2 regions of the Geobacillus sp. FJAT-46040 genome follow, and region 2 is predicted to be linked to the other one. Evidence: riboswitches for the same ligand, from Rfam matches in the RefSeq annotation. Region 2 holds a riboswitch; the other holds the start of a gene.

Region 1 (4,412 bases), 190 kb from region 2:
GACGTCCGCAACGAGTGCGGGATCGATGTCGGCCGAGAGAATGCCCGGCTTCTCGTCCGCCTCGGCGATCACTTCGCCCCATGGGTCGATGACGAGCGAATGGCCGGCAAAGACGTTGTTCGGGTCGCGGCCAGCCCGGTTGCAGGCGACGACGTAGCATTGGTTTTCAATCGCCCGCGCCATCAAGAGCGTCCGCCAATGGTGCAGGCGGGGAAGCGGCCATTCGGCGACGACAAACAGCACTTCCGCCCCAGCCAAAGCATGGGCGCGAATCCACTCCGGAAAGCGGATGTCATAGCAAATGACCCCGGCGCATGCAAGCCCGTCGAGCGAAAACAAGCCTAAGCTGCTTCCCGGCTGCAAATACAAATGTTCATCCATTAATTGAAACAGATGGAGTTTGCTGTATTCGCCGACGATTTGACCGCTCCGGTCGGCCACGATCATCGTGTTCGTCACGCCGGTTGTTGTTTTTTTAGCGACCGAGCCGGCGACGAGATGGATGTTGTGTGCTTGCGCTAGGCGGGAGGCGAACGCTTTCGCCCGTTCGGCGCCTTCGTCGGCAATCTCATCTAGGCGCGTCAAATCGTAGCCGGTCGTCCATAATTCCGGCAGCACGATGATATTCGCGCCGTCCTTGACGGCCGATTCAATGGCGCTTTCCGCGCACCGTTCGTTTTCGTTCGGGTCGCCAAACGCAATATCAAGCTGGAGGCAGGCGATGCGGATCGTCATGAGTTTTCACCTCGAAAAAATTTTGCTTTACATTTTGCTTTTTACGATATATGATGTTGCACTAGAATTTCAAGAATTTTTTAAGAAGGTGTGGGCGATGACGATGGAAATTCCTTTTTCCGAGCTGCTTGAGCAGCTGCCAAAGCAATTTTTCGCCTCGCTTGTCGCAAAAGTCGGGGAGAAAATCAAGGCCGGATGCGACGTGATCAATTTAGGGCAAGGCAACCCGGATCAGCCGACGCCAAAGCATATCGTTGAGGCGATGCAGCGGGCGGCGGCCAATCCGAAATACCATAAATATTCGCCATTTCAAGGCTACTTCTTTTTGAAAGAAGCCATTGCCGCGTTTTACGCGCGTGAATACGGGGTGAACGTCGATCCAGACCGCGAAGTCGCCATTTTGTTCGGCGGCAAGGCCGGGCTTGTCGAGCTGCCGCTTTGCCTCGTCAACCCGGGCGATGTGGTGCTTGTCCCGGACCCGGGCTATCCGGACTATTGGTCGGGGATCGTGCTTGCCCGCGCGCGGATGGAGATGATGCCGCTTTCTTCGGAAAACGGATTCTTACCGGATTACGAAGCCATTCCGGAGTCGGTCGCCGACCGAGCGAAGCTCATGTTTTTAAACTATCCGAACAATCCGACTGGCGCGACGGCGACAAAGGAATTTTTCGCGGAGACGGTGGCGTTTGCCGCCAAGCACGGCATTGCCGTCGTGCACGATTTCGCTTATGGGGCGATCGGCTTTGACGGCCGAAAACCGGTCAGCTTCTTGGAAGCCGATGGGGCGAAAGACGTCGGCGTCGAGATTTACACCTTTTCGAAAACATACAATATGGCCGGCTGGCGCGTGGCGTTTGCCGTCGGCAACGAGCGGATCATTCGGGCGCTTGAGCTTTTGCAGGATCATTTGTATGTCAGCTTGTTCGGCGCCATCCAGGAAGCGGCCGCCGCGGCGCTCCTTGGTCCGCAAGATTGTGTCACGGAGTTGGTCGCATTGTATGAGGCGCGCCGCAATGCGTTCATCGCTGCGCTCTGCGAGATCGGCTGGGAAGCGCCGGCGCCGTCTGGATCATTTTTCGCCTGGCTTCCGTTGCCAAAAGGCGCATCATCCGCCGAATTTGCCGATCTGTTGCTTGAGCGGGCGCACGTCGCCGTCGCCCCAGGCATCGGTTTTGGAAAACACGGCGAAGGGTATGTGCGCGTCGGCCTCTTGACCGATGAAGCGCGGCTTCGCGAAGCAGCGGAGCGGATCGGCCGCCTTGGATTGTTCGAAAAAAATTTTTGAAAAATGATTGACAACGCCAATCGGCGATGTCATAATTCAAAGTAAATTTGCCAATTGTTTGATAAGTGCATAAACGAGCAGGCTTTCTTATCAAGAGCAGGCGGAGGGACGAGCCCAATGAAGCCCGGCAACCGGCTTGGCGCGCGCCAAGCACGGTGCTAATTCTTGCAGCGGAAACGCTGAGAGATAAGAAGAGCGCCATGGATGAGTGACGCCTCTTCTTATGAAGAGGCGTTTTTATTTCGAGATTGAGAGGGATGAACGATGAGTGCAGTGATGGCAACGTATTTGCTTCATGATGAAACAGACATTCGGAAAAAGGCGGAAGGGATCGCGCTCGGCTTGACGATCGGCACGTGGACCGACTTGCCGGCGTTGGAGCAGGAGCAGCTTCGCAAACATAAAGGGGAAGTCGTCGCTATTGAAGAGCTTGGCGAAAGCGAGCGGGTAAACGCCTATTTCGGCAAGCGGCTGAAGCGGGCGATCGTCAAAATCGCCTACCCGACAGTCAACTTCAGCGCCGATTTGCCGGCATTGTTGGTCACGACGTTCGGCAAGCTGTCGCTCGACGGTGAAGTGCGGCTGCTTGATTTAGAGTTTCCGGATGAATGGAAGCGACAGTTTCCTGGGCCGCGCTTTGGCATCGACGGCATTCGCGACCGAGTCGGGGTGCATAACCGCCCACTGTTGATGAGCATTTTTAAAGGCATGATCGGCCGCGATTTGGCGTACTTGACGTCGGAATTGAAAAAACAGGCGCTCGGCGGCGTTGACCTGGTCAAAGACGATGAAATTTTGTTTGACAGCGAACTTCTTCCGTTTGAAAAGCGGATCACCGAGGGCAAGGCGGCCCTTCAGGAAGTGTACGAACAAACAGGCAAGCGGACGTTGTATGCCGTCAACTTGACCGGCAAAACGTTTGCGTTAAAGGACAAAGCGAAACGAGCCGCCGAGCTTGGCGCTGATGTGCTGTTGTTTAACGTCTTCGCTTATGGGCTTGACGTGTTGCAGGCGTTGCGCGAGGATGAGGAGATTGCGGTGCCGATTATGGCTCACCCGGCGTTCAGCGGCGCTGTTACGCCGTCGGAGTTTTATGGGGTGGCTCCTTCGCTTTGGCTTGGAAAGCTTTTGCGGCTCGCCGGTGCCGACTTTGTCCTGTTCCCGTCGCCGTATGGCAGCGTGGCCTTGGAGCGTGAGCAGGCGCTTGGCATTGCAAGGGCGCTCACCGACGACCAAGAGCCGTTCGCTCGGGCATTTCCGGTTCCGTCGGCCGGCATTCACCCGGGATTGGTGCCGCTCATCATCCGCGATTTCGGCCTTGACAGCATCGTCAACGCCGGCGGCGGCATCCACGGCCATCCGGACGGGGCGATCGGTGGCGGACGGGCGTTTCGCGCGGCGATCGACGCAGTGCTGGCCGGCCGTCCGCTGCGTGCGGCGGCAGCAGAAAACGAAGCGCTGCAAAAAGCGATCGACCGCTGGGGCGTCGTTGAGGTGGAAGCATGACGAAACAGCTCGTTCTCTTTTGTGATTTTGACGGCACCATTACGGAAAACGACAACATCATCGCGATTATGAAACAGTTCGCCCCGCCGGAGTGGGAGGCGTTAAAAGACGACATTCTCGCTGAGCGCATTTCTGTTCAGGAAGGAGTCGGGAAGATGTTTTCCCTCCTTCCGTCCACGTTGAAGGATGAAATTGTGGATTTCCTGCGGCGCACCGCTCGGTTGCGCGCGGGATTCCGAGAGTTTGTCGCGTTTACGAAAGAGCGAGGCATTCCGCTTTATATCGTCAGCGGCGGCATCGACTTTTTTGTCTATCCGCTGCTTGAAGGGCTCATTGAACCGGAGCGCATTTTTTGCAACGGCTCCGATTTCAGCGGTGAGACGATCCGCATCACATGGCCGCATGCGTGCGACGGTGAGTGCCAAAACGGCTGCGGCTGCTGCAAGCCATCGCTCCTTCGCAAGCTTGCCCGCCCGGACGGATACCATGTCGTCATTGGCGATTCGATTACGGATTTAGCGGTGGCGAAGCAAGCGGATTACGTGCTGGCGCGCGATTTTCTGCTCCAAAAATGCCAAGAGCTCGGCTTGCCGCATGCGCCGTTTGCAACGTTTTTTGACGTGATTGATGCGTTGCAGCGAATGGAGGTGATCGTATGAGCATCTTCGTGAAAAAGTGGAACGAGCTCGCGGAAGTGAAAGCCGAGCTCGCCGCCCGCGACTGGTTTTTCGCGACAAGCGGCAATTTGTCGATCAAGGTGACAGACGACCCATTGACGTTTTTGGTGACAGCGAGCGGCAAGGATAAGCGGAAGCAAACAGATGAGGATTTTCTGCTCGTTGACGCCGCCGGAAAACCGGCGGAGGAAACAAACTTGAAGCCCTCG
Region 2 (4,412 bases):
CGCGGCCCGACGCCCAGCGCTTTCAACAAAGCGTTGGCCAGCCCGTACGTGCCGAACAGCCCTAAAAACGCATACACCTTCAGCAGCAAATTCACCCACATCGGCAAAATAAGCAACAACAGCCATAGCTGCTTGTGCCGCGTCTTCGTCAGCCAATAGGCGGTCGGATAGCCGATGAGCAGCGACACAAGCGTGATTAAAAACGCATACCAAAACGAATACGCCATCATTTTCAAATAAATGGGCGTCCACACGGATTTGTAGTTGGACAACGTCCAATGGCCGTCAAGATCCAAAAACGATTCATACACCAAAAAGACAATCGGGGCCACGACAAACAGCACAAGCCAAATGCCATAAGGGATTAAATACCAGTTCCGCCACGCCCGTTCCGTCATGCGTCCTCATCCTCCTTTTCGAGTCGCATGACGTGAATCGCTTCCGGTTCAAAACGAAGGCCGACCGTTTCCCCGACTTCGGCCTTTTTCGTCGAATGGACAAGCCATTCGTTGCCGTTTTCGTCATAGCCGCAAATTTCATAATGGACACCGCGGAATAAGAGCGAATCGACGCGGATGACGATCTGCCCGTCTTCCGGCGCCGCGAGCTCCAAATCTTCCGGGCGGATGACGACATCGACCGGTTCGTTTGGCGCGAAGCCGCGGTCAACACACGCAAACTGTTTGCCGGCAAATTCGACGAGGAAATCGTCGATCATGCGCCCTGACAAAATGTTCGATTCGCCAATGAAATCGGCGACGAATCGATTGACAGGCTCATCGTAAATGTCTTTCGGCGTCCCAAACTGCTGAATTTTTCCTTTATTCAGAACAAAAATGTAATCGGACATCGCCAATGCTTCTTCTTGATCATGCGTGACAAAAATGAACGTAATCCCTAAGCGGCGCTGCAGTTCGCGAAGTTCGTACTGCATTTCCGTGCGCAGCTTCAAATCCAAGGCCGACAGCGGCTCATCCAAGAGCAAAACTTCTGGCTCATTCACAATCGCCCGCGCAATCGCGACGCGCTGGCGCTGACCGCCGGACATTTCTTGAATGCGGCGGCGCTCATAGCCTTCCAAGTTGACAAACCGAAGCGCTTCCCTCACTTTCTCGCGAATGTCGGTTTCTTTCATCTTTTTCACGCGCAAACCAAACGCAACGTTTTCAAACACATCGAGATGAGGGAACAATGCATAGTCTTGAAAAACAGTGTTGACTTGCCGCTTGTTCGGCGGGACGTTTTGAATCGGCTTTCCGTGGAAATAAATCGTTCCTTCCGTCGGCTCGATAAACCCGGCAATCAGCCGCAAAATCGTTGTCTTCCCACAACCCGACGGTCCAAGCAGCGTATAAAACTTCCCGCGCTCCATCGCAAAACTGACATCATCCAGTACGGCTGCGCCGTCGTATTCCTTCGTCACTCGCTCGAAGCGGATGATTTCTCCGTTCACTTTCAGCCCCCCATCTTCTTGATGTTCACTATTCCTAATTAGAACATAGGAGAGTAGAAAGTGCAACGGAAAAATATGCTTTCCGCCATGTCGGCGACTAAAAAACAAAAAGCGGCTGACTATTCCGCAGAACAGCTTCCAATTTTGCCCGCAATGCGGAAATCAGCTGTCTCATTGATCGTTTTTTTCAAATTTCCTTGCTTCACCGTATTGAATAATTTCGAAAAATACATTAAATTATATAGTAATCATCAAAACGCTGCCGCACAATTGCATACGGACATTCTTATCAAGAGAGGGGGAGGGACTGGCCCGGTGAACCCTCAGCAACCTGGCCCGCGGCCAAGGTGCTAAATCCAGACAGGCGGAAGCCTGGAAGATAAGAAGAAGCGAATGAAAAGTCTTCTTCTTAGAAGGCTTTTTTCTTTTACTACAACGAAATGGGGGAATCAAACGTGGGGCTGCTCGATGAGTTGAAACAACGCATTCTCATCGCCGACGGAGCGATGGGGACGCTGTTATATTCGCATGGCGTCGACCGTTGTTTTGAAGAATTGAATCTATCGAATCCAGACGAAATCATTCATATTCATGAAGCGTATATCGCGGCGGGCGCCGATGTCATTCAGACGAATACATACGGCGCCAACTATGTGAAACTCGCACGCTACGGCTTGCAAGACGAGGTGCCGGCGATCAATCGCGCCGCTGTAAGACTGGCGAAGCAAGCAGCCAATGGGGGGGCGTACGTGCTCGGAACGATCGGAGGGCTGCGCACATTGAACAAAAGCGTCGTACCGCTTGACGAAGTGAAGCGGACGTTTCGCGAGCAGCTGTTTGTGCTGCTTGCCGAAGGGGTTGATGGTGTGCTGCTGGAGACGTATTACGATTTGGAAGAGTTGGAGACGGTGCTTGCCATCGCGCGCAAAGAGACGGACTTGCCGATTATCGCCCATGTGTCGCTCCATGAAGTCGGCGTTTTGCAAGACGGCACGCCGCTCGCGGACGCCCTTAGCCGCCTGGAGGCGCTCGGGGCCGATGTTGTCGGGCTCAACTGCCGGCTTGGTCCGCACTATATGATTCAGTCGCTTGAGGAAGTGCCCCTGCCCAATCGCGCATTTTTGTCGGCGTATCCGAACGCGAGCCTCCCGGATTACCGCGACGGCCGGCTTGTCTATGAAACGAACGCGGAATATTTTGAAGAGGCGGCCAAAGCGTTCCGAGATCAAGGGGTGCGCTTGATCGGCGGGTGCTGCGGCACGACGCCGAAACATATTGAGGCAATGGCAAAGGCGCTCGCCGACCGGACGCCGGTGACGGAAAAAACGGTGAAGCGGCGCACGGCATCTGTATCGGTGCAAGCCGATCGGCCCGCGCCGACTCCGCTTCCCGAGCTCGCCCGCACGCGCCGCTCGGTCATTGTGGAGCTGGATCCGCCGAAAAAATTGGGGATTGACAAGTTTCTTGCTGGGGCGAAAGCGCTCCATGACGCTGGCATCGACGCGCTGACGTTGGCCGACAACTCGCTTGCTACGCCGCGCATCAGCAACGCCGCCGTCGCCACGATCGTGAAAGAGCGGCTCGGCGTCCGCCCGCTCGTGCATATTACGTGCCGCGACCGCAACTTGATCGGCCTGCAGTCGCATTTGATGGGGTTGCATACGCTCGGCATCACCGACGTGCTCGCTATTACCGGCGACCCGTCGAAAATCGGCGACTTCCCAGGAGCAACGTCGGTGTATGATTTATCATCGTTCGATTTGATCCGCTTGATCCGCCAGTTTAACGAAGGGCTGTCGTACTCGGGCAAACCGCTTGGGCAAAAAACGAACTTCTCGATCGGTGCGGCCTTCAATCCGAACGTCCGCCATTTGGATAAAGCAGTTGAGCGAATGGAGAAAAAAATTCAATGCGGCGCTCACTATTTCTTGACCCAACCGGTTTACTCGGAAGAAAAAATCGTGCAAATATATGAAGCAACGAAACATCTCGCCACGCCGATCTACATTGGCATTATGCCGCTGGTAAGCGCGCGCAACGCCGAGTTTTTGCACCATGAAGTGCCGGGGATCACCCTGTCGGACGAGATTCGCGCCCGCATGGCCGCCTGCGGCAGCGACCCGGTGCAAGCAGCCAAGGAAGGCATCGCTATCGCCAAATCGCTCATTGACGCTGCGTTTGATTTGTTTAACGGCATTTATTTGATCACGCCGTTTTTGCGCTATGACATGACGGTCGAGCTCGTCCGCTACATCCATGAAAAAGAAGCGGCCGCCAAAGAAAGGAAGGTTGTTCATGGCTAACATCACCTTAGAACAGCAGCTGCAGCGAAAAATTCTCGTCATTGACGGCGCGATGGGGACGATGATCCAAAGCGCCAACCTATCAGCCGCCGATTTTGGCGGCGAGGCGTATGAAGGGTGCAACGAATATTTGACCCTCACCGCCCCGCCTGTCATCCGCCGCATTCACGAAGCGTATTTGGAAGCGGGCGCTGACATCATCGAAACGAACACGTTCGGGGCGACGCGCATTGTGCTCGATGAATACAACCTCGGGCATTTGGCGCTCGAGTTGAACATCGAAGCGGCCAAGCTCGCCAAACAAGCGGCGGAGGCGTTCTCAACTCCCGACTGGCCGCGCTTTGTCGCCGGGTCGATGGGGCCGACGACGAAGACGTTGTCGGTGACAGGCGGCGCGACCTTTGAGGAACTCGTCGCCGCCTATGAAGAACAAGCGCGCGGGCTGCTGTTGGGCGGCGTCGATCTTCTGTTGCTGGAGACGTGCCAAGATACGTTGAACGTAAAAGCCGGATTTCTCGGCATTTCCAAGGCGTTTGAGGCGGTCGGCCGCCGCGTGCCGCTCATGATTTCCGGCACGATCGAGCCGATGGGCACGACGCTCGCCGGCCAGGCGATCGATGCGTTTTTCATCTCGGTGCGCCATATGAAGCCGATCG

What was found. A riboswitch is a leader RNA that binds a small molecule or an ion and turns the genes downstream of it on or off. The one in region 2 is predicted to bind S-adenosylmethionine.
Region 1: linked by a shared signal. The riboswitch ahead of mtnW (2,3-diketo-5-methylthiopentyl-1-phosphate enolase) and the one ahead of CD000_RS11675 (bifunctional homocysteine S-methyltransferase/methylenetetrahydrofolate reductase) in region 2 are both predicted to bind S-adenosylmethionine.

The regions. Positions count from the first base shown of each region.
Region 1 is NZ_NISS01000001.1:2,010,445-2,014,856, reverse strand. It holds gene CD000_RS10605 (carbon-nitrogen family hydrolase) at 1-735, opposite strand, end outside; gene CD000_RS10600 (pyridoxal phosphate-dependent aminotransferase) at 833-2,020, shown strand; SAM riboswitch class I at 2,105-2,213, shown strand; gene mtnW (2,3-diketo-5-methylthiopentyl-1-phosphate enolase) at 2,285-3,526, shown strand; gene mtnX (2-hydroxy-3-keto-5-methylthiopentenyl-1-phosphate phosphatase) at 3,523-4,185, shown strand; gene CD000_RS10585 (methylthioribulose 1-phosphate dehydratase) at 4,182-4,412, shown strand, end outside.
Region 2 is NZ_NISS01000001.1:2,203,169-2,207,580, forward strand. It holds gene CD000_RS11665 (ABC transporter permease) at 1-398, opposite strand, end outside; gene CD000_RS11670 (ABC transporter ATP-binding protein) at 395-1,453, opposite strand; SAM riboswitch class I at 1,737-1,839, shown strand; gene CD000_RS11675 (bifunctional homocysteine S-methyltransferase/methylenetetrahydrofolate reductase) at 1,909-3,756, shown strand; gene metH (methionine synthase) at 3,749-4,412, shown strand, end outside.